4 regions of the Antricoccus suffuscus genome follow, and region 2 is predicted to be linked to each of the others. Evidence: riboswitches for the same ligand, from Rfam matches in the RefSeq annotation. Region 2 holds a riboswitch; each other region holds the start of a gene.
The links. Region 2 has a riboswitch for cobalamin ahead of CLV47_RS16285 (ABC transporter substrate-binding protein). Riboswitches for the same ligand answer to the same signal wherever they lie in the genome.
Positions count from the first base shown of each region.

Region 1: another riboswitch for cobalamin. It lies ahead of CLV47_RS01345 (ABC transporter substrate-binding protein); the one in region 2 lies ahead of CLV47_RS16285 (ABC transporter substrate-binding protein).
Region 3: another riboswitch for cobalamin. It lies ahead of cobN (cobaltochelatase subunit CobN); the one in region 2 lies ahead of CLV47_RS16285 (ABC transporter substrate-binding protein).
Region 4: another riboswitch for cobalamin. It lies ahead of CLV47_RS11095 (CbtB domain-containing protein); the one in region 2 lies ahead of CLV47_RS16285 (ABC transporter substrate-binding protein).

Region 1 covers NZ_PVUE01000001.1:270,798-278,149, reverse strand. Annotated here, with positions in the region: gene CLV47_RS01365 (N-acyl-D-amino-acid deacylase family protein) at 1-934, opposite strand, end outside; gene CLV47_RS01360 (LLM class flavin-dependent oxidoreductase) at 1,070-2,008, opposite strand; gene CLV47_RS01355 (ABC transporter ATP-binding protein) at 2,019-2,807, opposite strand; gene CLV47_RS01350 (FecCD family ABC transporter permease) at 2,804-3,949, opposite strand; gene CLV47_RS01345 (ABC transporter substrate-binding protein) at 3,959-4,984, opposite strand; cobalamin riboswitch at 5,083-5,207, opposite strand; gene CLV47_RS01340 (TetR/AcrR family transcriptional regulator) at 5,336-6,004, shown strand; gene CLV47_RS01335 (VOC family protein) at 6,036-6,473, opposite strand; gene CLV47_RS21790 (HNH endonuclease signature motif containing protein) at 6,602-7,352, opposite strand, start outside.
Region 2 covers NZ_PVUE01000016.1:8,621-15,972, reverse strand. Annotated here, with positions in the region: gene CLV47_RS16295 (helix-turn-helix domain-containing protein) at 1-72, shown strand, start outside; gene metE (5-methyltetrahydropteroyltriglutamate--homocysteine S-methyltransferase) at 166-2,493, opposite strand; cobalamin riboswitch at 2,642-2,859, opposite strand; cobalamin riboswitch at 2,950-3,076, shown strand; gene CLV47_RS16285 (ABC transporter substrate-binding protein) at 3,110-4,765, shown strand; gene CLV47_RS16280 (ABC transporter permease) at 4,778-5,719, shown strand; gene CLV47_RS16275 (ABC transporter permease) at 5,716-6,558, shown strand; gene CLV47_RS16270 (ABC transporter ATP-binding protein) at 6,555-7,352, shown strand, end outside.
Region 3 covers NZ_PVUE01000008.1:90,886-98,237, reverse strand. Annotated here, with positions in the region: gene CLV47_RS11140 (enoyl-CoA hydratase) at 1-848, opposite strand, end outside; gene CLV47_RS11135 (hypothetical protein) at 997-1,914, opposite strand; gene CLV47_RS11130 (precorrin-2 C(20)-methyltransferase) at 2,084-3,601, opposite strand; gene CLV47_RS11125 (precorrin-8X methylmutase) at 3,601-4,251, opposite strand; gene CLV47_RS21830 (hypothetical protein) at 4,253-5,398, opposite strand; cobalamin riboswitch at 5,403-5,555, shown strand; gene cobN (cobaltochelatase subunit CobN) at 5,589-7,352, shown strand, end outside.
Region 4 covers NZ_PVUE01000008.1:81,498-88,849, reverse strand. Annotated here, with positions in the region: gene CLV47_RS11105 ((2Fe-2S)-binding protein) at 1-571, opposite strand, end outside; gene CLV47_RS11100 (CbtA family protein) at 597-1,448, opposite strand; gene CLV47_RS11095 (CbtB domain-containing protein) at 1,474-1,689, opposite strand; cobalamin riboswitch at 1,728-1,871, opposite strand; gene CLV47_RS11090 (DUF2127 domain-containing protein) at 2,068-2,952, shown strand; gene CLV47_RS11085 (DMT family transporter) at 3,002-3,844, opposite strand; gene CLV47_RS11080 (MFS transporter) at 3,947-5,569, opposite strand; gene CLV47_RS11075 (cobalt-precorrin-5B (C(1))-methyltransferase) at 5,700-6,782, opposite strand; gene CLV47_RS11070 (cobyric acid synthase) at 6,779-7,352, opposite strand, start outside.

The sequences.
Region 1 (7,352 bases), on a different contig from region 2:
ACTCGAGCCCCTGGATGATCCCAATCGCGCGGGCGGCCGCCTGTCCTCTTAGCGTGTGCCCTTGCTCGTTCATCTCGGTGATGAAGGCAAGAATCGACCTGTACTTGTCCGGATCCGGACCGCCCTGCGCCAACGACAGCGACATCGGCCGGCCCGAGGCCTCGAGCATCTTGGTGACGAGCTCGAACTCGGCCTCTTCCTTGACGGGCAGATCAGACACCAACTGCAGTACGCCGGCCCCGGTCTCGCCGATCGCGCGCGCGATCGCGACGAGCTCTTCGACTCCGGCCCGGTACGACGGGGTCAGTTCCCCGGTGACACTCTTGTGGTTGAGCGTGCGCGAGGTCGAGAACCCAATCGCCCCAGCCTCAATTGCTTCGGCCGCGAGCTTGGCCATCATCGCGACTTCCTCTTCGGTCGCGATTTCGTGCGCCGCGGCCCGGTTGCCCATCGCGCGCACCCGGAGAGCGGCATGCGGCACTTGCGCGGCGAAGTCGACGTCGTGCGGGTTCTTCTCCAGCGCGTCAAGAAACTCGGGGAAAGTCTCCCAGTCCCAGGAAAGGCCTTCGGTCAGCGCGACACCGGGAATGTCTTCGACGCCTTCCATCAGCTGAATTAGTCGTTGATGGTCGGCCGGCTGCGCGGGAGCAAAGCCGACGCCGCAGTTGCCCATGATGACGGTGGTGACGCCATGCCACGACGTCGGCTGCAAGTAGCTGTCCCACGTCGCCTGGCCGTCGTAGTGCGTATGGATGTCGACGAAGCCGGGCGCCACGACCGCGCCCGCGGCGTCGATTTCGCGTTTGCCCTTGCCGTTGACCGTGCCAACTTCGGCGATCTTGCCGCCGGTCACGGCGACGTCGCCGGTAAAGCCTTCGGAGCCGGAACCATCGATGATGGTTCCGCCACGAATAACTAGATCGAATTCGGTCATGACAGTTTCTCCCTGAATTGAGGCAGCGAGCCGAAAGAATTCGTAATTGAAGCTAACTATCGCGGACTATTCCACATAAAAAACCAAACATCCATGCTTGAAACAAGAGCCCGGGCGACCACGTGCCGTTCAACCTCACGAATGGATGACCTCTGCACCGAATTCCTTGATGCTGCGAGCGTTGTCGGCGAAGTCGGGGTACGGCTGCGGAACGTTCATCAGGAAGTCGGTTGCGTACGACGTACCCGGGTCGGCGGCGATCTGACGCGCCACCACGTCCGGCGCTCCGGTGATGATGTGTCCGTCGGCCAGATAGTCCTCTGCGGCGTAGCCATCTGGAAAGCGCCCGGCCGGTGCGTGCGCTTTCAGCCATTTCGCCACACCTCGCCGTAGGCTCCGAGCCTCGCCTTGGTGCCTGGCGCAGAAGACCGATCGAGATAGTCCAGTGCGCGGCGTTCGACCGAGTGCGCGTTCACGCGCGCTGAAGTCGGCCAGCCGGACGGCAGTGTCAGCATCTTCGCGCGCGACGGGCGAGCCACGCCGACCCGCCATGATCCCGAGCCGATACTCCGAGGCGATCCGACATCCCTCGTCCGTGCCGGTAGCCAGCCAGAGTCGCTCACGGATTCCGTCGGGCCGCGGCACAATTCGATCGCCTTCCAGCTCGGCACACAAGGCGTGCAGCCGCTCAAGGAGGATCTCGTGCCGGTCCGCGTGGGTGATCCCAAATGCCTCGCTGGCCGCCGGATCCGCACCAGCGCCCAGGCCGAGGTGAAGCCGCCCGCCGCTAAGCGCATCGACGACCGCCGCGTCTTCGGCAAGCCGAATCGGGTCCTCCAACGCCGCCGCGACGACCGCCGTACCGATGTCAATGGACTCGGTCACCTGCGCGACCGCGCCAAGCAGGACGAATGGCGACGGAAGATGCCCGCGATGCGAGCCGAAGTGATGTTGTGCAACCCAGAACGACGAGAAGCCCGCCTCCTCGGCGATGCTCGCGAGCGCGACGGTCTCGCGCAGGACCTGCGCGCTGTCGCCGTCTCCGACGACGTGGCTGATCAACCCGTACCTCATCGCGGTGACCTCAACACAGCATGATGTGCGGCTTGCCGGTAGTCGGGTGCTCAATAATCTGCACGTCCACCCGATAGACCTCGGCGATGCGCTCGGTCGTGAGTACGTCGGCCGGCGTACCTTGCGCGACGACTCGCCCACGATCCAGCAGTACGACGGAGTCGCAGTAGCGGGCCGCGAGATTGAGGTCGTGCAGCGCAACGACGACCGTCGTACCCAACTTCGTCGCGAGGTCGAGCAGCGAGAGCTGGTGATGGAGGTCGAGGTGGTTGGTCGGCTCGTCCATGATCAGTAGCCTCGGTTGCTGCACCAGCGCTCGAGCGATAAGCACTCGCTGGCGTTCCCCGCCCGAGACATGCGAAAACACCTTGTGCGCCAGCGAAGTGATCTCCATCAGTTCCATCGCCGCGTCGCACAGATCTTCGTCGAAGGCCGTGTCCGGCTCCAGCAGCCGCTTGTGTGCGGTGCGCCCCATTCGGACGATCTCGCTGCAGGTGAGCGGAAATTCGGTCGGCGCATCCTGCAGTACGACGGCGGTCTGCTTCGCGTTCCATTTCACCGAATGCGTCCATACATCGTCGCGATCGAGATGCACCTGCCCCGCGGTCGGAGGCAGCGAACGGAAGATGGTGCGCAGCAGCGTGGATTTGCCGCTCCCATTGGGCCCGAGCAGTCCGACGACTGTCCCCGGTTCGGCGACCAGACCGACGGCCTCGAGGATGTGCGCGTCACCGATCCGGACGTCGATGCCATCTACATGCACGCGGGCGGGCATGTCGCCCGCTTGTCGGGCTCTCATCGGCCGGGGCCCTTACTGGTACGGCGCAACAGGTAGAGGAAGAACGGACCGCCGACGAGCGCGGTGATGATGCCGACCGGCAACTCTTCCGGGGAAATGACCGTGCGGGCCAGCAGATCGGCGCCGATGGTGAAGATCGCGCCGAGCAGCATCCCTACAGGCAGGCACCTGCGGTGGTTCGCGCCCACCAGCAGTCGGGTGATGTGGGGCATGACAAGTCCGACGAATCCGATCACACCGCAGACCGCGACAGTCACGCCGATCATCGCTGCGGACAGGACGAACATTCGCTGCCGGAAGCGGTGCACGTCGAGGCCCATGGAGATGGCGCTCTCTTCGCCGGTCAGTAACAGGTTGAGATTGCGCGCTTGGGCCAACGCGTAGCTGACGCCGAGCACGAGGACGATCGCCGGAATCGGGATCAACTTCCATTGCGCTGAGCCGAAACCGCCCAATGTCCAGAACAAGACCTGGGAGGCAAGGGTCCGATCGTCGGCGGTCAGGACAAGGAAGCTGGTGATCGCCGAGAGCACCGCGCTGATCGCCATACCCGTCAGGACCAACGTCGTGGCCGAGATACGCCCGCCGTACTTGGCGATACTCAGCACGAGAAGCAGGGTAAGCAGCGCGCCGAGGAACGCGGCGATGTTCAGCGTGTACGCCCCAAGGACTAGCAGCCCGAACCGCATGACGAATACGGCGCCGGTCGCGGCTCCGGCGGAGACGCCAAGCACCGTCGGCCCGGCGAGCGGATTGCGCATGACTGCCTGAACGACCGTGCCGACAACGGTCAGGCTCATGCCCGCGATGGCCGCGAGCAGGACCCGCGGCAGCCGCACATCCGCAACGATCCGGTCGGTGACGGCGTTCCAGGTTGGCGTGATCAGCCCGGGTGGAAAGATTCGGTGACCGATGACCCCCCATACGTCCGCCAGCGGTATGTGTACCGAGCCGATGGACAGAGCGAAGCCGGTGACGGCGATGAGGACCACCGTCAACGTGGTCACCGTCGCGGCCAGTCGGAGACGGTGACCGCCTGGTGAGGCGACGTGGACCCGACGTACCGATGCCTGGGTCGGCGACGACCGCAGCCGTGCAATGAGGCTCGCCCGCTCGTCGACTTCGGTATCGGTCTCGGTCACAATGCCGACCTACTTCTTCTTCGGATAAAGGTCAGGGTGAAACTGCTCAGCAAGTTGCTCGACACCCTCGGCCGACCGCGGCCCGGGTTGTGCGAGCGAGAGGCTGATCGTCGCGAAGTTTCCCTTCTTGATGGCAGTCGTATCGGCAAGCGCCGGAATGTCCTTCAACGTCGCGATCTTCGATTCGACGCTCGGGTCAAGGTAGTCGTAGATCAGGATAATGTCGGGGTTGGCGGCGGCCACCTGCTCCCACGACACCTTGCCCCACCGCAGTGGCTCGTCGGCGAGGATGTTCCTCCCGCCGGCCGCATCGATCATGACCGACGCGTAGGCCCAACCGCCGACCGTCTGCGGCGCGTCCGTGCCCGAGTTGTAGAGGAAAACCTTCGGCCGATCCGAACCCTTGACCGCGTCTTTGACCTTGTCCACTGTGGCATCGAACTTCTTCACCGCCTTCTCGGCCGCGGCGTTGACGTTGAAGATCTTGCCAATGGTCTTGAGCTCGTCCGGCATGTCTTGAAGCGTCTTGGGTTCATCGGTGCAGCCGACCGGGCTCAGGTGCGTTTTGATGCCCAAGTCCTGCAACTGCTGCCGAGTGTGGCCGGTGCTCGCGGAGAATCCATCGCCATATCCGGCGTACACGAAGTCGGGATTCGCGGCGAGTAGCTGCTCCATGCTCGGTTGTCCGGCTGCGAGGACCGGGATCTTGTCGTACGCCGACTTGTACTGCGGTCCGATCTTGCGACCCTTCAGGTACGCCGTACCCACCATCCGATCGCCGAGTCCGAGCTCAAGCATCGTCTCGGTGGCAGTCGAAGTAAGGGTGACGGCACGTTGAGGTGGCGCGTCGTAGGTCTGCGTCACGCCGCAACTCTCTACCGCCAACGGGTACGCCGTCTGCTTGCCCTTGGCCACCGCGGATCGGGACGAGGTTGCCTGCTTGTCGGCGACGGCGCTGCCACATCCTGCCACCGCGACAAGCGCGACGATAGTGACGGCGAGACACTTCGTAAGTACGGCGACGCGGTAGCGCATGAATGGTCCTTCGCGGGCAGTCGGTATGCGAAGGACCGGAAGCGATGGCATCAACCGGGACGCGGCCACCGCCGCCTATTGCAATCCTCGGCAATGTGAGCGGTCATCAACGCGAAGCCTCGGTATTCCGACTTAGCGACAATTACTCGGCCGCTCACGGTTGCGGGACAGTTCCGGAATTTCGCCGGATTCCCCTTGGCTCGCTTCGCGCACATTAGCAGACCGTTCATCGCCTTCACGTTCGTCCGGTTAGGGAGGCCGCCGCGTAGCGAAATCGGCTACCCTGATTCCACATTGGTAGACAAACAACTACGTTTGAGTATCCCGAATTCGCACCATTGGATGGACTTCATGACCGACCGACCGCACGTGATGACGGCACCGCGCCAGTCGCGATCCGAATTGTCGACGACCCGCTTGATCAACTCGGCCGCCGAACTCATCGCTGAAAACGGATATGAGCGCACGACCCTTGCGGCGATCGGGAAACACGCGGGTTACAGCCACGGCATTGTCACGCGCCGGTTCGGTTCCAAAGAAGGTCTCCTGATCGCACTCATCGAGAAGATGGCGATGGGCTGGACCGAGACTCACCTGAAGCCAGCGATCGGCAGTACGACGGGCCGCGAGGCGCTGCACATCCGAGTGAATGCGTTTCGATCCAGCTGGCGCAAGTCCGAGCGTCGCATGCGCGCCCTCTACACATTGATGTTTGAAGCGCTCGGACCGATCCCGCATCTCAAGGAGCGCATGGTCGAACTGCATCGGTACAGCCGGGAGTCGGTTATTGAGTTGATCCAGCTCGGCGTCGCCGACGGCAGCGTCGATCCAACAGTCGATTCAGAACGTGTCGCACGGCTCTTCCTTGGAGCGCTGCGCGGCGCGGCGTACCAGGCAATGCTCGATCCCGAGGCAGTCGACATCTACGACGCACTCGACGATCTAGACCTACTCGTCGACCGACTGGTGCCGGTCGCCGGCAAGTCGGCCAGCCCGAAGAAGTCAGCAACGAAGAAGTAAGTCACGACTTACCGCAGCCCTGGCGTACCGATCAACTCTTTTTCAGTTCCTGAGCGAGCATCACGATGATCCCGCTGGGGCCGCGGATATAGCTGAGTTTGTAGATGTCCTCGTAAGTCGCAACTCCGCGTAGCGGATAACACCCGTGCGCGGCGGCGATCTCAAGAGCCTCGTCGATGTCGTCGACTGAGAAGGCGACGCGGTGCATGCCGATCTCGTTGGGCTGCGTGGGCTCGGTTTCGATCGCGTTGGGGTGTATGTATTCGAAGAGTTCGAGGCGACCGCTGCCATCGGGTGTCTGAAGCATGGCAATGTTGGCGTGGTTGCCATCGAGGCCGACGGCCGTGTCGGCCCAATCGCCGCTGACTGTATCGCGGCCGAGGACGGTCAGGCCGAGATCGGTAAAAAAGGCGATAGTCGCCTCGAGATCACGGACGGCAACACCGACGTTCTCGAATTTGATTGGCATGCGTTGCACGCTATCGCATTGAGTTCGCCCCCACAGAGGACCGAACGACCGGCGGAATTGACGGCGTGCCACAGCGATCGGCGAGTGGGCAATTAGTACGCCGAGGATCGATGCACGATGGCCGGCGGCTATTCGCGTCGATTGGCGAGGGTGATGCGATGATGCAGGACCGGTGTACGGGTCGGCTCAATCCACGCCGGCGGGCGCCAGTGCGGGAGTCCATCGACCATGACTGATTCCCAGCCCCGGTCCTCGAATTCGCGGTGGTGGTATCCGCACGCGAGGGTCAAGTCGTCGATATCGGTGGGTCCGAGGTCGCGCCAGGAGGTGACGTGGTGGATGTCGCACCATTCCGGTGGTACGTCGCAGCCGGGGAAGCTGCAGCCGCCATCACGGGCGACGAGGGCGATGTACTGGCTCGCGGTTGCGAGCCGTTGCGCCCGGCCGAGGTAGAGCACGACTCCGCGGGAGTCGAGGACCGCGGGCAGGAACCGTAGCTGCGCGGCCTCGCGGAGCAGGTCCCGGATGGGGATGGGTACGCCGTGCGTGCTGGTCGCGTACCCGCAGCCACTGATCAGGTCTTCGAGGCGGATCGTGGTGATCACGGTCCCCCGCGCCCTAGCACCAGTCCGCGACGGGCCGGCGGTGACCGGGCTGGAACCGGTGGTGGCAGTGCTGGAACCGGGGGTGGCAGTGCTGGAACCGGGGGTGGCAGTGCCGGAACCGGTGGTGGCAGTGCCGGAATCGGTGGTGCCACCGGCGCTCCAATCGGCGGCAGCGCCCAGGCTGGCGGCGCTGCCCGCGTCGGATCCGGAGCCCGCGGCGCTGGTGTCGGAGATAGCGCCGGTGTCCTGAAGGCGGTGTAGCGCGTCGGAAGTA
Region 2 (7,352 bases):
CACGACGGGGAACGAGCGCACCTCGCTCCCGCCAAGGGCACAACCGAACCGGAGACTTCCACCCGGAAATAGGTTGCGGTTGTGCGTCTAGCCGATCGCACGCCATCCCTGATCATTTGCCGGGCCGCCCGTTGCGGAGGCGGTTTACGCCGCCCCCGCAAGTGGTTACTGACCTCCTGCACGCACCTTCTGTGCAGCGGCGACGAGGTTGGCGAGGGTCTCCCGCACCTCGCCGTACCCGCGGGTCTTCAGGCCGCAGTCCGGGTTCGCCCAGAGCCGGTCGCTCGGGAACTTCGCGACCGCCGAGGCGAGACGCTCCGTGAGCTCGGCGGCCGAGGGGACGCGCGGCGAGTGGATGTCCCACACTCCGGGGCCGACCTCGTTGGGGTACTGCGCGCTGGCGAGCTCATCGACGATCTCCATCTGCGAGCGCGCGGCCTCGAGGCTGATCACGTCGGCGTCGAGCTCGACAATGGCGCCCAGAATATCCTCGAAGTCGGCGTAACACATGTGCGTGTGGATCTGGGTCTGATCACGCACGCCAGCAGTCGCCAGCAAGAAGGAGTCGACAGCCCAACGCAGGTACGACGGGCGACTCTCCTTGCGCAGCGGCAATGTCTCGCGCAGTGCGGGTTCGTCGACTTGGATGACTCCGATACCCGCGCTTTCGAGATCGAGCACCTCTTCGCGCAGGGCGAGGCCGACCTGCCGGGCGGTCTCGCTTTGCGGCTGGTCGTCGCGAACGAACGACCACGCGAGCATTGTCACCGGGCCGGTCAACATTCCTTTCACCGGTCGACTCGTCAGGCTCTGGGCGTACTTCCCCCACTCGACGGTCATCGGCTGCCGCCGCGAGACATCACCGAGAATGATCGGCGGCCGCACGTAGCGACTGCCGTAAGACTGCACCCAGCCGTTGACTGTGGCGACATAGCCGTTGAGCTGTTCGGCGAAGTACTGGACCATGTCGTTGCGCTCGGGTTCGCCGTGCACAAGCACATCCAGCCCGATCTCCTCTTGAAGCCCGATGACCTTACGAATCTCCTCGCGCATCGTCTCGGCGTACTGCTCGGGCGTGACCGTCCCCTTGCGCAGCCCTGCCCGCGCCTTGCGTATGTCCGCGGTCTGCGGATAGGAACCGATCGTGGTCGTCGGTAACGTCGGTAAGCCAAGCCGTCGGCGCTGCTGCTCCGCACGCTGTGCGTATGGGCTATGACGACGTAGGTCGTCGGCGCCGACCGCCGTGGCGCGCGCCCGGACTGCTTCGTCGCGCACAAGTGGCGAGGTGCTGCGGATGACCCGCAGCGCACCGTTGGACTCAAGCTCTTCGGCAATCGCTGCCTTGCCACTCACTCCACGGGTAAGGGTGACGATCTCATCGAGCTTCTGGCGCGCAAACGACAGCCACGCCGCAACCTGCGGGTCGAGATCCGGCTCGAGGCGGACATCGAGCGGCACGTGCAGCAGCGAGCACGACGCACTCACGTCTACCCGATCCGCCAACGCCAGCAGAGTAACGAGGGCCGACAGGGCGGTCTGCAGATCTGCGAGCCAGACGTTCCGCCCGTCGATGACGCCGGCGATCAGACGTTTGCCGGGAATGCCGCCGATCGCCGCCAAGTCGGTGAGGTTCTGGGCCGCAGGTCCGGTGAAGTCGATCGCCAGGCCCTCGACCGGCGATTTGGCGAGTACGTCGAGTGCATCGCCGAGCCGCTCGAAGTACGACGCCACCACGATTTTCGGGCGCGCCTGCTCCGCCGCGAGCGCGGCGTACACGTCTCTTACCTGTGCGAGTACCTGCGGCGACTGATCCGTCACGAGCACGGGCTCGTCGAGCTGCACCCACCCGGCCCCTGCGTCGTGCAGCAACTGCAGCAGCTCGCCGTACTTTGGCGCGAGGCGGTCGACGAGTGAAAGGGGCTCGAACCCCTGGCGCGCACCGGATGCCGCCTTCGACAAGAGCAGGAAACTGATCGGCCCCAGGATCACCGGACGCGCGCGCAACCCCAGCTCCCGGGCTTCTGCAAGCTCCTCCAGCGGCTTTGATGCATCGAGCTCGAACTCGGTCGACTCGCGCAGCTCGGGCACGAGATAGTGGTAGTTGGTGTCAAACCACTTCGTCATCTCCATCGGTGCGACATCCGCCGTACCGCGGGCCATCGCGAAGTACCGATCGAGCTTCGAGGTCGGGGTATCGGTGACCGGCACGGCCTGCCGATGACGCTCGGGAATCGCGCCCAACATGACGGCCATGTCGAGCACGTGGTCGTACAACGAGAAGTCATTGACCGGCACTTCATCGATGCCGGCGTTGCGTAGGACGGTCAGTCGCTGCTGGCGCAAGTGACGCGCGACGGACTGGAGGTCCTCGGCGGTCCCGCCCGCCCAGTAACCTTCGACGGCTCTCTTCAGCTCGCGGTCTTCGCCTTGCCGCGGGTATCCATACACAGTCGATTGACTGATCGGTGGTTGGCTCGTCGCCTGATCGGTCATACCGAACTCTCCTTCGCGAGTCCTACGTGACCGCGAGAGCAGATACCGGCCGGCGACGGCATCGGTCATGCGTGTCGAACACGCGACAACCTTCGATTTCCCGTAGCCGCCATGACCCGCCCTCGAGGTCACTATCGGCACCCGACGGCTGTCGGGCGCACAACTGGCAGGTGTTCGGACTCATGGGCTCGATCGGGCCTCGATCACCTACTTGCCATCGCTTCCCAGGCCGGATGGCCCAGTGCTTGTCTGACGGCGTTCGTTCCCAATTACCGCTGCGGGGCAGTCCCGGACTCTCACCGGGTTCCCTATTACTTTGCTTTACCGCACGACGCGGCGAGGCAAACCAGCTGCATCGCGACCTTACCCCGATCGCGGTCGCAGCGACACGCACGGTCCGCACCGCGCCGCCTGATCGCATTGCCGTGCGCTCCCGAGTGCTACCTTCTAACGCGCAGGGAACACCGGTGCGAATCCGGGGCTGTCCCGCAACTGTCACCGAGTAGCAAACCTTCACGTACGGTCACGACCTCCCTGGGTTGGAAGGCCGAAGGCGCGCGTTGATCCGGGAGCCAGGACACCTGCACCCATTCAGGTCAACGTCACGAGGATGAACATGCGAGTGTCAGCTCACCGCACCCGGTTTACTGCCGGACGGCCAAACCAGCGCACCAACGGACCACGTCGATCGCCCACGATAATCGCTACACTCACACTCATCGTTGCGCTGATTGTCACCGGATGTTCCGCGGGCGCATCGAGCGACGGCAACCAGGGATCCGCCAGCGCGGCGAAAGAGCTCCGGGCCAAAGGCGACGGCACTCTTACGATCTACAACTCCTACACGATCGCGGGACTCGATCCGGCCGGTACAGGCACGAACTGGCTCTTCGACTGGGGTGTCGCCGAGAATCTCCTTCAAGTCGAGGACGATGGCAGCATAAAGCCGTGGCTTGCCAAGGATGTATCCCGCGACGGCGACACCCGATGGGTAGTCACCTTGCGCGATGGCGTGACCTTTCAGAACGGCAATCCGGTAGACGCCGAGGCTGTTGCTGCCGCACTCACCCGGCAGATCGCGAAGTCGAAGGCCGCCCAGGTCTACCTGGACACCGCGACCACCGTGATCGCCGAGGGTGACAAGGTCATCCTGACCACGCCCGCACCGAATGCGATGGTCCCGGCGGCGCTCGCCGCCCGGGACAACTCGCTACAGATTTACGACGTGAGCGTCATGGATGCCGCCGGCGGTGACTCCAGCAAGATCGTCGGAAAGGGCGCCTACTCCGGCCCGTACGAGATTACTGCCTGGGATCCGGACAACCTCCAACTGAAACCATTCGCTAAGCATTGGGAAGGCAAGCCGCCGCTGAAGGGCATCACCGTCAAGGTCGTACCCGACGAACAGGCACGTATCGCCGGAGTCAAAAGCGGTGAGGCGGATATGGCCTTCTACCCCTCGACCTCGGCGAAGCTTGAGCTGCAGGGCGATCCCGAGGCAGCCGTGCTCTCCTCAAAGCTGGCGCTTCAGTCTCTCTTGGTCGAGATGAACCTCAAAGCCGGGATCTTCACCGACGTCAACGTGCGAAAGGCATTCACCGAGGCCATTGACTACAAGGGCATCGCGGACGACGTCGGCAACGGACAGTTCAAGGCCGCGGAGAGTCTATATCCGACCGAGATGCCCTTCGCACTCAAGAATCAGAAGTTCGATCTGAAGAAGGCGAAGTCGCTACTCGACGATGCCGGATGGACGGTCGGGTCGGACGGTATCCGGGAAAAGGACGGCCAGAAGCTGACCGTCCGATTCGTGACGCAGGCCCAGGGACCTGAAACGGTCGACGTCGCGATCGCGATGAAAGACCAGGTGGCGAAGGCCGGATTCGACCTAGAGATCAACAATGCAGAGGACTCCGCAGCGGTAAAGAAGGGCCCTAATGCGTGGGAGTCGTCTGTCGCACTGAGCGGGTCGTTGTCCGGAACCGCGGACCCGATCCAGCCGTATCTCGTCCGGTGGGTCACCGGCGGGTCCTCGAACGCGCAGGGGATAACCAACCCCACCATTGACAAAATCGGCGACCAGCTTCGTGGTGAGTTCGACGATTCGAAACGCGACCAGCTCCTGAAGGACGCGCAGAAGATCCTTGTCGCAGACGAGGCGTACGTCGTGGCGGGCACCTACAAGTACTTCACCGTCGTCGTCGGCCCGGCCTGGGTTGACTACAAGGTCTCCAGCGTCCGGCGCCACATCACGAGCCAGACCGGCAAATAGCCACCACGTCCGATGCGAGTCCTGCGACTGGTACGCCGCCGAGTACTGGAGGCCGTGATCACGCTCCTGGGCGCGAGCGTGCTGATCTGGTCGCTACTCCCGTTGGCTCCGGGGTCCCCCGCACGGCTGATCCTGATCGCACAAGGGATACCGGAGCCGACGCCGGGCCAGATCTCGGATCTGACTGACAGGCTCGGGCTGGAACAGCCAGTCGTCGTGCAGTACTTCCATTGGCTTTGGAATGCGGTGCGCGGTTCGTTCGGCGTGTCGTATCGGTCGGGCCGACCAGTCTCCGAAGAACTCGCCGCCAGGCTGCCGGCATCGCTGCGGCTCGCCGTGGTCGCGTTGGTGCTGGCATTCGTACTCGCGGTCGCGCTGGGCGTGCTGGCGGCGTACTGCCGTGGCCGGTGGCCGGACTATGGCACGCAGGCCGTCGCGCTCCTTTCCGCGTCCGTGCCGAGCTTCGTCGTCGCGCTGCTGCTGATCCAGGTCTTGGTGATCGGCTTCGGCCAGGGCAAGGCGGCGCTGGACGGTTCCTGGTCGCAGGTATGGATGCCCGCGGTGTGTCTTGCGCTCGGTCTGGCCGACTCCTGGTCCCGGTTGCTGAGGGCGAACATCCTGACCTTCATGGATACGTCGGCGGCGCACGTGCTGCGGTCCCGCGGCGCGACCCGGTGGCGGATCGTGTGGCGTCACGCGCTTCCCAACAGCGCCGTGCCGTCGTTGCACGCGCTGGCGGTCGGAGTCGCCGCCCTGATCGGTGGGGCCGCCATCGTCGAGACGGTCTTCACGTGGCCGGGCCTCGGCTCGTTCATTGTCGAGTCCGTCAAGAACCGCGATCTGCCGGTGATTCAGGCATTCACCGTACTTGCGACGCTAAGTTATGTGATCGTCAGCGTGCTCGCGGATCTTCTATCCGCGCTCATCGACCGGCGGATCCGGGTGCAACCATGAGCATCAAGCCGCTGCCACGAGCCAGGAGCCAGAGGCTGGCGACGCCGGTCCGTATCGGAATCGGGCTGTTCATCGCGGTTGTCGTGATCGCGATCGTCGGCCCGATCATCGCCAAGTTTCCGCCTAATCAACCGCACTACGCTGACAAACTTCAGCCGCCGAGCGGACGGTTTTGGCTCGGCACCGATCAGTACGGCCGCGACCAGTTCGCGCGCACCGTCGTCGGTCTGCGGCTATCGCTGATCTCGGCGCTCGTCGTACTCATCGGCTCGTCGACCGTCAGCTTGTTCGTCGGGATGGTGGCCGGACTTTCAGATGGCTGGGTGGATCGGGTCATCTCCCGGATCATCGACGTCGTCCTCGCCATCCCCAGCCTCGTACTCGCGCTCGCGATCGTCGGCCTGCTCGGCCCGGGCTACCTCAATCTCCTCATCGCGCTCGTCATCTCCAGCTGGGCCACCGATGCGCGCATTTCGCGCGCCTTGACCCTTGACGCGCGAAACCGCCCGTACGTCGCGGCGGCGCGAGTGGCGGGAATCAGCCGCCCGGCGCTGGGCATCCGACATGTGCTGCCGGCGGTCCTCCCGCAGGTATTCATCATCTCGACTCTGCGGCTGGGCGGCATCGTGGTGTCCCTGGCCGGCCTGTCATTCCTTGGTCTCGGTGTACAGATGCCGACCGCGGAGCTCGGGGCGATGCTCGGCGACGCGCGGCGATTCATCACCGCCGGACCTTGGCTACTGGTCTGGCCGTCGCTGGCAATCCTGGCAATGGCCGCGGCCGCGAACCTCATCGCAGAAGGGCTGCACAAATCAGTGAGCACGCAGGGGCGACAATGACGATCATTGAGATTCGTCGACTCACGGTTGCGTACGGCGAAGGACCAGAAGTGGTCCAAGAGGTCAGTTTGACGGTACGTGAGACCGAGACCGTCGCAATCGTAGGTGAGAGCGGCAGCGGTAAGAGCACAATTCTCAAGGCAATCTTAGGAACTCTCGAGCCGTCTGCCCGCATCCGCGGTGAGGTGCTCGTGGATGGATCCGATGTAGTCGGCAGCGACGAAGATACCTCCCGCGCACTACGCGGAAGCACGATCGGCTATGTAAGCCAAGACCCTTACGGCGCGATGAACCCCATCATGAACGTCGACACCAACATCGCCGAGGCATGGCGCACCAAGAGCCTGCCGGTGAAGCGAACTACCATCGCCAAACGGCTTGACGCCGTCCATATCGGCGACGCGGACCGACGAATGCGACAGCCGCCGTTCGCGTGGTCCGGAGGAATGCTCCAACGCGGTTCCGTCGTGACCGCAGGTGCACTGGAGCCTGCCGTCGTACTCGCTGACGAGCCGACTTCTGCACTAGATTCGCAAACCGCCCGCCGGGTCATGGACACGCTCGTGAGCGACGAGCGCGCACTCGTCGTTGTCAGCCACGATGTGCATCTGGCAAGTGAGTACGCCGACCGCGTCTACACGATGGCGAACGGCCGCATCGTATCGGTTGATTCTGGCGCGGACATCCGCAAACGACTGTCCGGCATCGATGAACATAGCTGGCTGAAGAACGCTCGGCGACGAAAGTCAGGCACGCCAGTTCTGCGCGCCCGCGCCGTCACGCGGACGTACGCC
Region 3 (7,352 bases), on a different contig from region 2:
TCCTCGGCACCTTTGCCCGGCACCGGTACGATCCCGTCGCCGCCGGTGTGGACCTGCCAGTGCGCGTGGTTCATCTGGTGCAGGTTGAACGCCGCCTGCAGCGAGTTGTAGAAGCCTTGGTTGTCGACCGTCTGGTTGACACTTTCCTTGATCATCAAGGCCGTCGCGGACGGGCGCTTGGCGATTCGGCGGGCAAACTCGATGGTTTTGTCGGCGAGTTCTTCGGTCTTGAATACCTTGTTCACCATGCCAAGCCGATAGGCCTCTTCCGCTTCGATCCCGTCACCGGTCAGCAGCAGCTCTTTCGCCTTGCGTGGACCGAACTCCCAAGGGTGCGCGAAGTATTCGAGACCGCACATACTCAGCCGCGACCCGACCGGATCGCAGAAAAACGCATCCTCGGCCGCCACAATCAAGTCACAACACCACGTGAGCATGAGTCCTCCGGCAATGACCGGCCCGTTGACCGACGCGATCGTAATCTTGCGAAGGTCCCGCCAACGGCGAGTATTGGTCAGGTAGTAGTGCCACTCCTGGCGCCACGTGCGCTCGACCGCGTCCTTGGTCGCGCCGTTGGTCGAGAAACTTGGATGCTGATTCGGGCCGGGCTCACGCTCGGCGAGCGAGTCCTTGGAGCCAAGATCATGGCCCGACGAAAACGACCCGCCCTCACCACGGAGTATGACGACCTTGACCGCATCGTCACGCTCGGCCGCCATAAACGCATCGTCCACTTCGACCAGCAATCCGCGGCTCTGCGCATTTCGCTGCCGCGGGCGGTTGAGGCTGATGATCGCGATCGCGCCATCGTCGATGGTTTCGTACTTGACCCAGGAATACTCGCTCATTCGGCCATCCTCGCACGATCCGTCACAAAGTTCGGCTCCGTCCGTCACAAAATCCCTGTCCATCCGTCACAAAGTTCGACTCCGTCCGTCACAAAGTTCGGCTCCGTCCGTCGCAAAATCCCGTTCGGCGGCATACTCAACGAGTGCGTCACCACATCCGTGGTAGCCGTGGCTCTATATCTAGCCACTTGCCGAGACATAGCTCAAAACCCGCGTCCGGGCCTAAGATCTTTCGTTTATCCCCGACCACAAATCGCCAGCCCTCGAGCTCGTGCAGATAGTCGCGACGTTGTTCATCGTGTTCGCGGTCGGCGGTGCTCGTATGGAACTCCTTGCCGTCGTACTCGCTCGCAATACGCAAGCTCTTGTAACCCATATCTATGCGCGCGATCTCCACACCATTCCGGTCATTGATACAGATCTGCAAATCGGGCCGCGGAAATCCCGCGTCGATAACGCGCAACCGCATCCAGGACTCTCCCGGTGACTCAGCCCGTGGGTCGATCAGCTCGGCAAGCTGACGTGCTTGGATGATTCCCGGAAAGCGGCGAAGCCTCCTGAGGTAGCCGCGAACCTCTTCGGCAGAAACAAGGTTTGCCCTCGTCAGCCCATCGGCGGCAGCGAGCGCGTATGGACGCCACAGTCCGCGCAGAAGGTCAGCCGACGTCCGTACAGGCGTGGTGATGAGCAGTGAATCCAGTTCCGTGACATCGTTCTGATCGATGTAGGCCTCGCGGCAGTGTGAAAATCGCTGCCGAACTCGCGAAGCTCCATGGGGTATCACTAACGATGGGACCATCAGGAACCGATCACTTGGCCTGAAGGTATCGACACCATAGACCCACGACGCGGAGCAATCACTAACCACGGCGTAAGGCGGCGTAACTAGTTTTATTGCGCGCAACCGTAACTCGCGGCTGTCCGAGACCTCGCCGTCGACGTAAACACCATGAAACAGCCGACGTAGATCATTCGCCCGTACGGCATCGAACAGCTGACTCCGGCTAAACCCCAGATCCCGGTATTGGTCGCCACGGAAAGGTATTCCGTCATTGATAAGTCCCATGTTTCAATTGCAGCGCCGACGCCGCCTGTCCGCACATCACTCAATGGCAAATGTGGATGACACACCCGTTGTGGATAGTGCCGAATTTTGTGACGGATCGCGGCGGATTTTGTGACGGACCGTGGCAAATTTTGTGACGGATCGCGGCGGATTTTGTGACGGATCGGGGCTAGGTCACTGAGCGGGGAGTCCAGACTTGGCCGGCGGGGGTGACTTGAGTTGAACTCGCGCCGACGATGAGCAGGCACTTCATATCGATCTGCTCCGGGTCGAGTTCGCCCAAGGTGGTGACCGTCAGCGACTCCTCGGATCGGCCGACATCCCGGCCGATGACCACCGGTACGTCGGCGGACCTTCGTGACAGCAGCGCGGCCTTCGCCATCGCAACCTGTTCGGTCCGCGACTTCGACCGTGGATTGTAGATCGCGAGAACGAGGTCAGACTCGGCGATCGCCAAGAGCCGACGCTCGATCACAGGCCACGGCTTGAGTCGATCAGACAGGGACATGACTGCGAAGTCCGCACCGAGCGGCGCACCCGCACGCGCCGCGACGGCCTGCGCTGCAGTCAATCCGGGAACAACCCGAATCGGTACGCCGGCGTACCTCTCGTCAGCAGCCGCCTCGAAAATAGCGGCCGCCATCCCAAAGACCCCTGCATCCCCACCCGATACGACAGCCACCTTCTCCCCCGCGGCCGCGAGGTCAAGCGCGTGACGGGCCCGGTCAAGCTCGACGGTGTTGCCAGAGGCATGCCTGGTGAGGCCAGGACGCTGCGGCACCCGGTTGACGTACGGCGCATAACCCACGACGTGCGACACCTCGGCGAGCAGGTCCGAGGCCTCCGGTGTCAGCCATCTGTCCGGACCAGGACCGAGCCCGACGATGACGACCTCCGCCGGTCCGGCGCTCGCCGCGGGCACCGAGACTTCCGGCGCCGCAGCGCGTCCGGCGGAGTCGGCGCGTTTGTCGATACCAGGTACGACGATCATCGAGAAGTACGGGACCGACGCTGAATCAACCTCGGTCACCGGCAGCACTCGCTGCTGCGACTTGCTCGCCCGCTCGACATACACCGCATCGCCGAGTCGACCCGACTCGCGCAACGCCTCCACGACAGCGGGAAACGTCCGGCCCAGCTTCATGATCACCGCACCCTCGGTGTCCGCCAGCCGCCGGGCGAGCTCGGGTTTCGGCAGCGTGCCAGGCAACACGGTCAGCACGTCCTCGTGTCGAACGAGCGGTACGGCGGCGGCCGCGGTCGATGCCGACACAGAGGTTACGCCCGGAATCACCTCGCACTCAAAGCGTGGTGACAGCCGGTCGTGCAGATACATAAAGGATCCGTAGAAGAGCGGGTCCCCTTCGGCGAGTACGACGACCGTCCGCCCGGCTTCAAGATGCACCGCGAGCCGATCGGCGGACTCGTCGTAAAAGTCATTGATAGCGCCGTAGTAACCGCCAGGATGAGGGCTTGAGCCGGTTGTCACCGGATATGCCAGCAGTTCTTCCAATGCACCGTCGGGGACCAGTGACGAGACGATATCTCGCGCGATCGACTTGCGCATTGGGCCCGAGTGGTAGGCGATCACGTCCGCCGCGCCAATGAGGCGGGCCGCTTTGAGGGTGACGAGCTCCGGATCGCCTGGCCCGACGCCAATCCCGTAGAGCCGTCCTGGGCTTGTCATCAGATCTCGCGTTCCTGCGCCAGCGCATTGATCGCCGACACGGCGAGCGCCGAACCGCCACGACGACCGTGTACGACGAGGTGCGGAATCGCAGGCGTAAAGGCCGTCAGCGCCAGCTTGGACTCGGCCGACCCGACGAAACCGACTGGTACGCCGACAATCGCGGCCGGGCGAGGTCCTCCTGCGGCGATCAACTCAAGCAGGTGGAACAACGCCGTCGGCGCATTACCGATCGCCACCACGGCGCCTTCGAGCCGGTCTCCCCACAACGAGACCGCCGCGGCCGAACGCGTTGTGCCCCATGTGCTCGCGAGCTCTGCAACTCGCGGGTCGCGCAACAGGCACACCACGTTGTTGTCTGCGGGCAGCCGTTTGCGCGTGATCCCGGACGCAATCATCATTGCGTCGGTAAAGATCGGCGCTCCGGACTCGAGAGCCGCACGGGCCGCCGCGACCAGCTGATCGTGTACGACGACGTCTGCCGGTAGGTCGACCTGGCCGCACGCGTGAATCATCCGCACGACGACGGCCCGCGCGTCGTGCGGAATCTGCGTCAGGTCCGCTTCGGCTCTGATCATCGCGAAAGATCGCTCATATATCTGCGATCCGTCGCGCTCGTAGTCGTAGACGCTCGGCGGCGGCGTGGTCACGTCAAGATCCATTCGTTGGGACGGCGTCGAAGCCATCGGGTGAGCTAACTACACGATGCGGTACGGCGGGCTGGCCGCAACGGCGATCGCAGGCGCTGATGTGCACAATCTCGTCTGGGGCTAGACCACCTGCCTCGACGATCCGCTCGGCGACTCTACGCGTGTCGAACGCGGCCCTTACGCAGCCGGGTGCTCCGGCGCAGGCAAAGACCCGGCTCCACGGCGACTGTGCGTCGGCGACAAGACCCGCCGCACTGAGCCGGGCCAGGGAATCGCCCGCCGCATCACGGTCGATCCCCGGTACGACGATGTCCCGCGCGGGCGTGATGACGAGCGATCCGTCACCCGCAACCTGCCCGAGGGCGCCAAGGTGGTCAGCGGTGAGCAGGCCGAGTGGCGCGTGAACATAGAGCGCGATCCGGCTATCGTCCTGCTTGAGTGTGCCCAGCGCGCGTGGCGTAGGCCGAACAGCAGACGCCACAACCCGCGATTGGACGATCTGGGCTCCCCCATCTGGCAGGTCAAAGACGCGCCACTGCGAATGACGCGCCTGCATGAATCGCTTCGCTCGCTCGACAATGACCGGCGCGGCCTCGGTCAATGCCAGGTGCTCGCCCAGCCCTTGGCGGCCGGCACGCAGAATTCCTCGAGTCCCATCGACCAACCGGTAGGACAAATCCGAGGTAAATGCCTCCATGTCGCCACGTCCGTCGTCCAAAGCGAAAAGAAAACGACCAGGAAGGTCGGCGAGGATCGGCTCGGAGGCGAGCAACCGATCAACCTGCGCCACAAGAGGACGGATATCGGCGAACCCGCCAAGGAGACCGGTCAGTGGCGAGGCGACGATGTTGCGGACACGCTCGTGCGTGGGGTACGGCAGGTAGCCCGCGTCGATAACGCCCTGGGCAAGTCGCTCGTCGACCTCTCCATCCGTCAGGGTCAAGCCGCGGACCTGCAGGTTCGCCCGCGACGTGATCGCAATGTGGCCATCGCCGTACGCCGTCGAAAGTCGTGACAGCGCAACCAATCCCGCGATCGTTGTCTGCCCGCCCGGCACCCGCAGCCTGATGAGCGCGCCGTCCGCCGCGACGAACGGACGCAACAGCCCGGGGCAGCGGTCTGGCTCGGCGTGGTCAGCTAATGTCACCGGCCCATCGTAGTGGGATTGTCGCCCGATAGGCTGAGCCGGCAACCCATCGATGGAATAGGAACCCGGTGCAACTCCGGGACGGTCCCGCCACTGTGAACGCGGCACGCACCAGCTGCCGCGCAAGTCAGGAACTAACCGCGATGGCATCTACGACTCGAGGCGCGGACCTCGATAAGGAGCTCGTCTCATGCCCCGCATCGCGCTGGTATCGACCTCAGACACCGACCTACTCTCGGCCCGGGCCAGCCAGGCCGACTACGTCTATGCCAATCCAACCAAGATCACGCTGGACGAGATGGGCTCGCTCTGTGACGGTGCCGACCTGATCGTTGCGCGCATCCTCGGCTCGCCCGAGTCATTGCGCGAGGAGTTCGACAGGATGCGCCAGACCGGCAAGCCGCTCGTCGTACTCGGTGGCGAACAGACACCCAACGCGTCCTTGATGGAGATCTCGTCCGTGCCGATGGGAGTCGCAGCCGACGCACACGTCTACCTCGCGGAGGGCGGTGCCGACAACCTCCGGCAGCTGCACGCGTTTCTCTGCGACACGATCCTGCTCACGGGTGAAGGATTCGAGCCGGCCCTGCGGATGCCCAACTGGGGCGAGCTCGATCGCCCGGCACCGGCCGGCCCGGCCACGGACGGGGCGGTCCGGCCACGCGTTGGAATTCTCTTCTACCGAGCGCAGTACACCGCCGCCAACACCGACTACGTCCATGGGCTTGCCGACGCTATCGATGACGCTGGCGGGGTTGGTATCCCGATCTTCTGCGCATCCCTGCGTGATGCACCGCACGATCTCCTGACTCATCTGGGAACTCTCGATGCGCTCGTCACTACGGTCCTCGCCGCGGGCGGTACAAAGCCCGGTACGGCGGGCGCCGGTCAGGATGACGAGGCCTGGGATGTGCGGGCCTTGGCGGCGCTCGATATCCCTATGCTGCAAGGGCTGTGCCTCACCTGGGACCGCGAGACCTGGGCTACCTCCGACGAGGGACTGTCACCGCTCGACGTCGCAACCCAAATCGCCGTACCCGAGTTTGACGGCCGCCTGATCACCGTGCCCTTCTCGTTCAAGGAGACCGACGCGGACGGACTGCCGCACTACGTTCCGGATGCTGAGCGGTGCGCTCGAGTCGCCGGGATCGCGGTCGCGCATGCAAGGTTGCGGCACATCCCGCCCGCCGATCGCAAGATCGCGGTCGTGCTGTCTGCCTATCCGACCAAACACTCCCGTATCGGTAACGCGGTCGGGCTCGACACGCCAGTCTCCGTCGTCCGGCTCCTGCGCGCGATGCATGAGGCGGGCTACGACGTCGGCCCGGTCGGCACCAAAGACGCGCTCCCCGGGCTCGCTCCCCTTGAGCCTATTGAGGACGAGTCGCCCGATACGACTGCCGGAAATGCGCTCATCCACGCGCTCATCGAAGCCGGCGGGCAAGACGAAGAATGGCTCACCAACGAGCAGCTGTCCGGGCAGCCAGTGCGGATCAGGGCCGCCGACTATCGTGCTTGGCTCGCTGAGCTGCCGAAGCAGCTGGTCGACAGCGTGGTCGAGAAATGGGGCGAAGCCCCCGGGGAGTTGTTCGTCGATACCTCGCGCGATCCCGACGGCGAGATCGTCGTTGCCACCCTGCAAGCGGGCAACGTCCTGGTGATCGTCCAGCCGCCACGCGGGTTCGGCGAGAACCCGATCGCGATCTACCATGATCCGGATCTGCCTCCGTCGCACCATTACCTGGCTGTATACCGCTGGCTGGAGAAGTCGTTCGGCGCCCACGCCGTCGTACACATGGGCAAACACGGCAACATGGAATGGCTACCCGGCAAGAACGTCGGCATGTCGGCGGAATGTGCTGCCGACGCTGCAATCGGCAATATGCCGCTGATCTATCCGTTCCTCATCAATGATCCCGGCGAAGGCACTCAGGCAAAGCGACGCGCCCACGCG
Region 4 (7,352 bases), on a different contig from region 2:
ACGCTGCCTGCGCGTAAACAGCATCGGACAGATCTGGACGCGTGGAAGCAACCATCCTCGCTGCCCCGTTGATAGCGGAGGCGACGTTGCCCCATAACAGAGCCTGGGAGACACCGCAGGCGGCTCTTGTCTCGGCGACGATCGCCGCGATCACTTCATCGAGCGCCCGAACCCCACCGCCTGCGTCCGTGGGGCCCGCGACGAACGCCGTGCTCGGCAAGGACAGCGGGAAAGCGCCACCAGGTTCGGGCTGCCACCACCAGCTGTCCACGTCGAAAACAAGCTGGCGCCCCACTGCCGCGGCAAAGCCGAGAACGGGTGAGAGCAGGCGGGCGACCACGCCGAGCTGCATCACCGACCCGGCGACGCGAAGCTCGACAGATTCTGCCGAAATCCGCGCGGAGGTGGCGAGCACGCTTCGTACGGCGGCAATACGGTCACCAAGTGCGTCGTCACCGTCGACAAGGTCGCGAATGGGTCGCCACGGCGCTACCGGGGAGGCGCCCGGCTTATGCCTCTCGACGGCGAAGAACGGCCCGCAGGCTTCAAGAGTTTGCAGGCCGTCCGTCACTGTAGCGACACCAAGTGTCTCCCGCTCAGGCGTTGGCCGTCGCCTTGGTCGCGGCGGTTGTACCGAGTCGAGTCAGCAACCGGTCGGCGAGCGGCGCAAATACCAGGCCGATCGTGCCCCAGATGATCACTTGCGCGCCGACCGAATAGAGCCGGAAGTCTGCCAGTACATCTGCTGGGAATCCCGGGTAGACGATCGCGCCATCCGGATCGGTCAGCGGCAGCGGAGTCTCCGTTGCGTGATGTCCGAACGCGGCCACGTTGGCAGGCAGCTCGCCAAGTGAAGGCAGGATCAGCATCACGATGCCGACAGCGACGATAAAGGCAGCACCGGAGACCAGGCTGGCGCTCCAGGCGCCAAGGCGCGCCTGGAGTTTGCGCCCAAGGAACACCGCCAGCACCAGGAACAGCAGTGAGCACACGACCATGGCCAGATAGAGCCCGGTCCGCGCGCCTATCGTGTCTGCGTTGCCGACCGCCGGCGGATTGGCGGGGTACTTGACGAACGGCACCAGGTAGAAGCCGACCAACCCGCCACCAGCAAGGAGAAGTGCCAGCGAGCGGGCCTTCAGCTTGCCGACCCGGCCGAGGCATACGGCGAACACGACAGCGAAAATTGCGCCGAGTGCGGCGCCCAGCAGAATCATGCCGACGCCGATGCCGAGACTAGCCTGAATTGTACGGCTGAAGATCTCGTGCTCATGGCCACTGACGGCTATGCCGGCCGCCTTGTCGAGCTTTTCTTGGGCGGCGCCGCGACCTTCTTCGTAGTCGATCGCTGCCTGGATCTGCGGTTCGGCAAAGATACGGGCGAAAACAAAAGCAATTAGCCCGCCGAGCGCGCCACTGAGCACGCCACGAAGAATGAACTTATCCATATAAAGTTGTCCTTAACCGGCAAAATCAGTGGCAAGGAAAGCCGAGGAAGTGGCGCGCGTCGTGGACGAACTCGTGGATGTGAGTGTCGGCGCCGAAAACTGACGTCGCACCCTGGTCGACTCCGACGAAGTAGTAAACCGCGAACGCCGCGATCAAGGTGCCGATGATCCAGCGCACCGCGTGGGATATCGGGATGACGATTGGGGTGGCGCCGACGATCGGAGCCGAAATGTTGGCCATGAGAATGCCTCCTTCGGGGATGATGCGTCCCTCGTTGAAATGTGGCCGCGTGATGGCAAAGTGTCTGACTTGCCCGCCGCAGGTGCGACAAGGCTCACAGTGGCGCTACCGTGCTGGAATCACACCAGCTTCCTCACACCAATACGCGATACGACGACACTAGCAATCAAACGGCAAACCGGTCGAGAGCGGGGCAAGGATCACGCATCGCTGCCACCGGTCGAGACCGCCACGGGCATGGTCTCGCCGACGCTCCTGCGCCGCATGCGGCGAGCAAGGCCTCGGCCAGGCTGCAGTGTGACTGTCAGCGCTATCTTCAGTTCATGAAAGTCAGCGTTGTCGACCAACCTTCAGACACGCTTTGAGACAACTCAGCCGATGGTCTTCGATGACGTCGAGACGCAGGTGACGCAGCCGCCAGGCGCAGAGTCGTCGCGGCGGCCCCGTGTGCATTATGAGCTGCTCGGTTGCGCTCTCCACAGTCACGAGCTGCTCGGACCGGTCGACGCCGCGGCCACCGGTCACGTCGACCTCCTGACGCGTGCCGAGCCGGGCGGTGCCTTCACGTGGTTGCGGTGCTTGCGATGCGATGCCTGGGTCCCGCTACGCGAGGCCGACGTACCCGCACCCCGCTCGGGCAAGCACGCAGTCGACGACACCCTGATGCCGCCATTGCGCGGCCGGCCACTGCGCGACAGGTTCGTGCTCCGCTTGATCGCAGCCGATCGCGTCATTCATTTCTTAGTGCTCGCGGCCGTCGCGGTGTCCATCTTTCTGTTCGCGCAGGACCGGGTGAATCTGCACGGTGGTTATCTCCGAATCCTCAACGGCCTTCAGGGCGCGTTCGGCGGCCCGCTGAGCAGCTCGGCACGCCATGGCCTCCTGCACGACCTCAACCAGCTATTCGCCGTACCCACCAAGACGCTCTACCTGTACGGCGCGGGCATCGCGCTGTACGCGCTGATCAACGGCGTCGAGGCCGTGGGGCTGTGGCGATCGCGGCGATGGGCTAAATACCTCACCCTTATCGAAGTTGTCGTACTGCTGCCCATCGAGATTCACGAGCTGACGATCAGCGTGAGCCCCCTGAAGGCCCTCACTCTGGCGCTCAATCTCGCGGTCGTGGCCTACCTGCTGTGGGCTCACCGGCTTCTCGGTGTGCGCGGTGGCGGACGCGCTGATCGTGCGGAAATGGCTCGCGACACAGGCTGGGAACCGCTCTACCGCAGCACCCCGTGGGAGGCAAAGAACCCCGATCGATAGGACATTTCCGGATTATCGGGAGCCTCGTCGTACCGGGAACGCCTGTCGCTCAGCCTGTCTCGGCCGCGCGTGCCTCAGACTGCCTGGTTTTCGCCGCGGACAGCCGCGACAACCGCAGCACACCAGTCACCATGAGTGCCAGCCCTAGCAGGCTTACCGCGGTCGCCCAGGTGTGTCGATTGAGCTTCTCGCCGAGCACCGCCATTCCTAGCACCATGGCCACGATCGGCTCGGCAACCGTCATGGCCGGAAATGATGCCTGCACCCGACCGGCGGCGAACGCTCGCTGCTGGCAATACACCGCCGCCAGGCCTGCGACCGCGACCATGTACAGCGGTGGGTGGACGAGCACCCGGGTCGGATGCTGCCAATCCTGACCGATGGAGTGAATCAGCACCGCAACGATCCCGAAGAGAGCACCCGCGACCGTCCCGTATATCAGCGCGCGCGGCGCTCGCGGGGACCGCTCCGCGTACACCAGGACAGCGGCCAGCCCGCCCAATAACAAGGACACCACCAAGACCAGGATCCACCACTGCGGCCCAATCCGCGCCGGTACGGGCCTCGCGAAGACCACGAACGCACCGACTCCGGCTGCCAGCAGGACTCCCCAGAGCCATTGGCGAGCCGTCACGGCGACGCCATTCAGCAAGTGGTCGATGGGCAGGGCAAACAGGACAGAGAGCACGATCAGCGGCTGCACCAACAACACCGCACCCAGGCCCAGCGCGACCGCCTGCAGCGCGAAGCCGCCAAATGCGACCAACGCGCCAATCCACCAACGCCCGGTGATGCGGCCGTCGGCGCGGGAGGCTCGTTGCCGCAGGACCGTCCCCAACGCCATGAGCATGGCCGCTCCAATCGCGAGCAGCGCAGGCAACAAGGTGTGCATCGGGTCAGACTAACTGCACGATGCCCTATGCCTGATCGAGGCCGATCCACGCAGGCGAGTTGCCGGCAAAGTGGTTGGCTATGTGCTTGGGGCTGACTTGCGTCAGCGACGCCGAGCATGACTGCGCGGACGCGCTGCCGGGCGCCGGCGTACGACGCTGCGAGGGCGAGCTTCCCTGATCAGGACCGAGGCACGCCGATCGTGATGCGTGTCCAGGAGGTCTCGATCCATCTCGATACCTGCAACGCCTTCGAGGTCGGCGAGTACGTCGAGATCGAGAACCAACGGCTGCGTGTCCTTACGGTCTTTGGGAATGAACGATGCGACGACGATTGCCAGCACGCAGGAGATCGCGCCGAGCAGGAAACACAGGTCGAATGCCGTGAATGAATGGTGGTGCATGATCTCGGGGTGCGCCGCCGAGCTGGCGAAGGCTACCGCGATAATCGCACCGTGCACCGCCGCCGCCAGCGAGGTCCCGAGCGAGCGGGACAGCGTGTTGACGCTGTTGGCCGCCGCGGTCTCCGTCGTCGGCACCGATCGCATGATGATTGTGGGCATCGCGGCATACGCGATGGCGATGCCGACACCGGTGGCTGCGGCAACAATCAACGCTTCCCACACGTGTTCAAGGAAGAACGCCGCATAGATGAATCCGCAGGCGATAACGAGCGATCCGAGCCGCAGAGCGAAACGTGGACCGAATCGGACGATGATACGAGCCGCCAGCGGAGAGACGAGCATCATCGCGATGCCCATCGGAGCGGAGCACAGGCCCGCGACGATCATCGACTGACCGAAACCGAGTCCGGTCCCGTCCGGCGCTTGAAGCAGCTGAGTCATCACCAGGTTGAGGGTGTACATCGCGAAACCAATGAGGATCGACGTCAAGTTGGTGAAGAGCACCACTCGCCGGATCGAGGTCCGGATGTTGATGAGGGGGGCTTTCGAGCGCAGCTCGTAGCGACTCCAGGCGACGAATACGATCGCCGCCACAGCGAACAGCGCCAGTTGTTTCGGATCGCCCCAACCCCAGTCGGTGGACTTCGATAGGCCAAACAGCAACGACACGAGCACGATCGAGAGCCCCGCCGCGCCGACGAAGTCGAACCGCCCGCCGGTCTTGATCGTCGATTCCGGTATCGAGCGGGCGATACCGATCATTGCGATGACGCCGATGACCGTAGAACCCCAGAAAAGATAGTGCCAGCTCAGTTTCTCGGCGACCATTGCCGATAGCGGCAAACCGACCGCCCCGCCAATGCCTAGGGTCGCGCTCATCAGCGCGACGGCCGACGCGAGACGTTCGCGCGGCAACGTGTCGCGCATCAGACTGATCCCGAGCGCGATCGAGCCGAGGGACATCCCCTGCAAACCCCGACCAATGAGCATCGGTGCGAGCGAGTTGCTCAACGCGCAGAACACGGACCCGATCACCATTGTGCTGACCGATATGAGCAGAATCCGTCGCTTACCGAACATGTCGCCCAAACGCCCCGAAATCGGCGTGAAGACGGCGCCTACTAATAGCGTCACTGTTAGCACCCAGGTGGAGTTCGCCGGATGGGTGTGCAGGATCTTCGGCAGACTCGGCAAAATCGGGATGACCAGGGTCTGCATGATCGAAACGGCCATGCCGGTCATCGCGAGGATTGCGGTGACCCGACGCGGTGACGCCATCCGTTGCACGGATGGCGTCGTCGTCGATGTGTCAAGAAGCGTCATACGGATTGATCAGACTCGCAATGCTCGTAGTTTGGTAGATAGTTGCTCACAGCAACAGACTACGGTAATTAGCAGTGCTAAGCATTAATTAGTGGCGAGATACACGTGCGCGGACCTACTCACGGGGTCTTTACTTCGCACGACCAATGATGTCGCCGGCCCGGTTGATCACCACAATGTCGACCTCGACCTGCACGTTGCCCAGGACACTCCGGCATTTTTCGAGCGCGGCGGCGGCCACCCGATCGGCCAGCGGCACACCGTGATCTCGGGCGATCTCCCACGCATGCAGTGCGGAGTTGGCCGCCGCGATCTGCACAGCGAGCGCCTCGTCCTCGACGAAGGTGGCGACGAAGTCGAGGTTGATTGACGATCGTCCAGAGTGCAGGTCCAAATGACCAGCGGCGAGTTTCGACATCTTCGCGAAGCCGCCGGCAACCGTGAGACGTGGCACGGGATGACCCTTGACGTACTTCAGGACCGCACCGGCGAAGTCGCCCATGTCGAGCATTGCGCCCTCATCCAACCCGTAGAGCGCCCGCACGGTCGCTTCGGACGTCGTACCGGTCGCCGCCCCGACGTGGGTGACTCCGGTAGCGCGCGCGACATCCACGCCACGACGAATCGAGTCGATCCACGCCGAGCACGAATAGGGCACCACGATCCCCGTCGTACCAAGGACGGACAGGCCGCCGACGATCCCGAGCCTCGGATTCCAGGTGTGCTGCGCGAGATCCGCACCGTGTTCGATGCTGACCTCGACGCGTACGCCGCCCGGATGTCCTAGACGGCGGGCAATCTCGGCTACATGGTCACACATCATCTTCCGCGGGACCGGGTTGATCGCCGGCTCCCCCACCGCGACAGGCAGACCTGGTTTTGTCACGATGCCGACACCCTCACCGGCCGCAAAAACGACTGCGTCGCCGCCAATGAGCGTCACCGTCGAGGTAACCAGCGCGCCATGCGTGACGTCAGGATCGTCACCGGCATCCTTCGTAATCGTCGCGCGGGCCGTCTGCTCGTCAACCCGCTCATGTTTCGTCAGCGCAAATGACGGCGTCTGGCCGCGCGGCAGCGTGATCATGACCGGATCTGGAAACTCCCCCGACAAAAGGGCCGTGTACGCCGCCGTTGTCGCGGCGGTCGCGCATGCCCCGGTTGTCCAGCCGTAACGCATCTTGCCGTCGGGCTGCTGCTCGCGCTGCGTCATCGTCGTACGCCGACCATGTCCAACAACGCCTCCGTATCGAGGTTTTCCTCAATCGCATCGGCCAGCGCATCGATCATCCGCTCGCGCCGTTCACCAAACCCTGGTGCGTCCCTCGCTGGCTCCCACTCTGATCCGGCCATCGCGGCTACCTCGACCAGCCAGGCGCGCCGGAAGGCGTCGTTCTCTAGGGTGCCGTGCCACGTCGTACCCCACGTCGTACCGAGCTGGATACCGTCTAGAAAAGCGATCGCGGAGCCGCCATCACCGATCGTCCTCGTAATGCCGTGGTGAATCTCGTATGCCTCAACGACGTGACTGCGCCAGCTGCCTTGCGGACGGCCAAGCGTCTTCTCGTCTTCGAAGCGCACCGCGGTCGGCAGCAGACCCAGCCCCTCGACCACGCCGGCACCGGACTCGACCGAGTCGTCGAGTGTCCGCGCGAGCATCTGGTAACCACCGCAGATGCCAAGAATAGGTAGCTCCTGATTGGCCCGTTGGCGAAGTGCATCGGCGATTCCGCTGTCCTGCAGCCAATGCAGATCGCTCACAGTTGCACGCGAACCGGGGAGT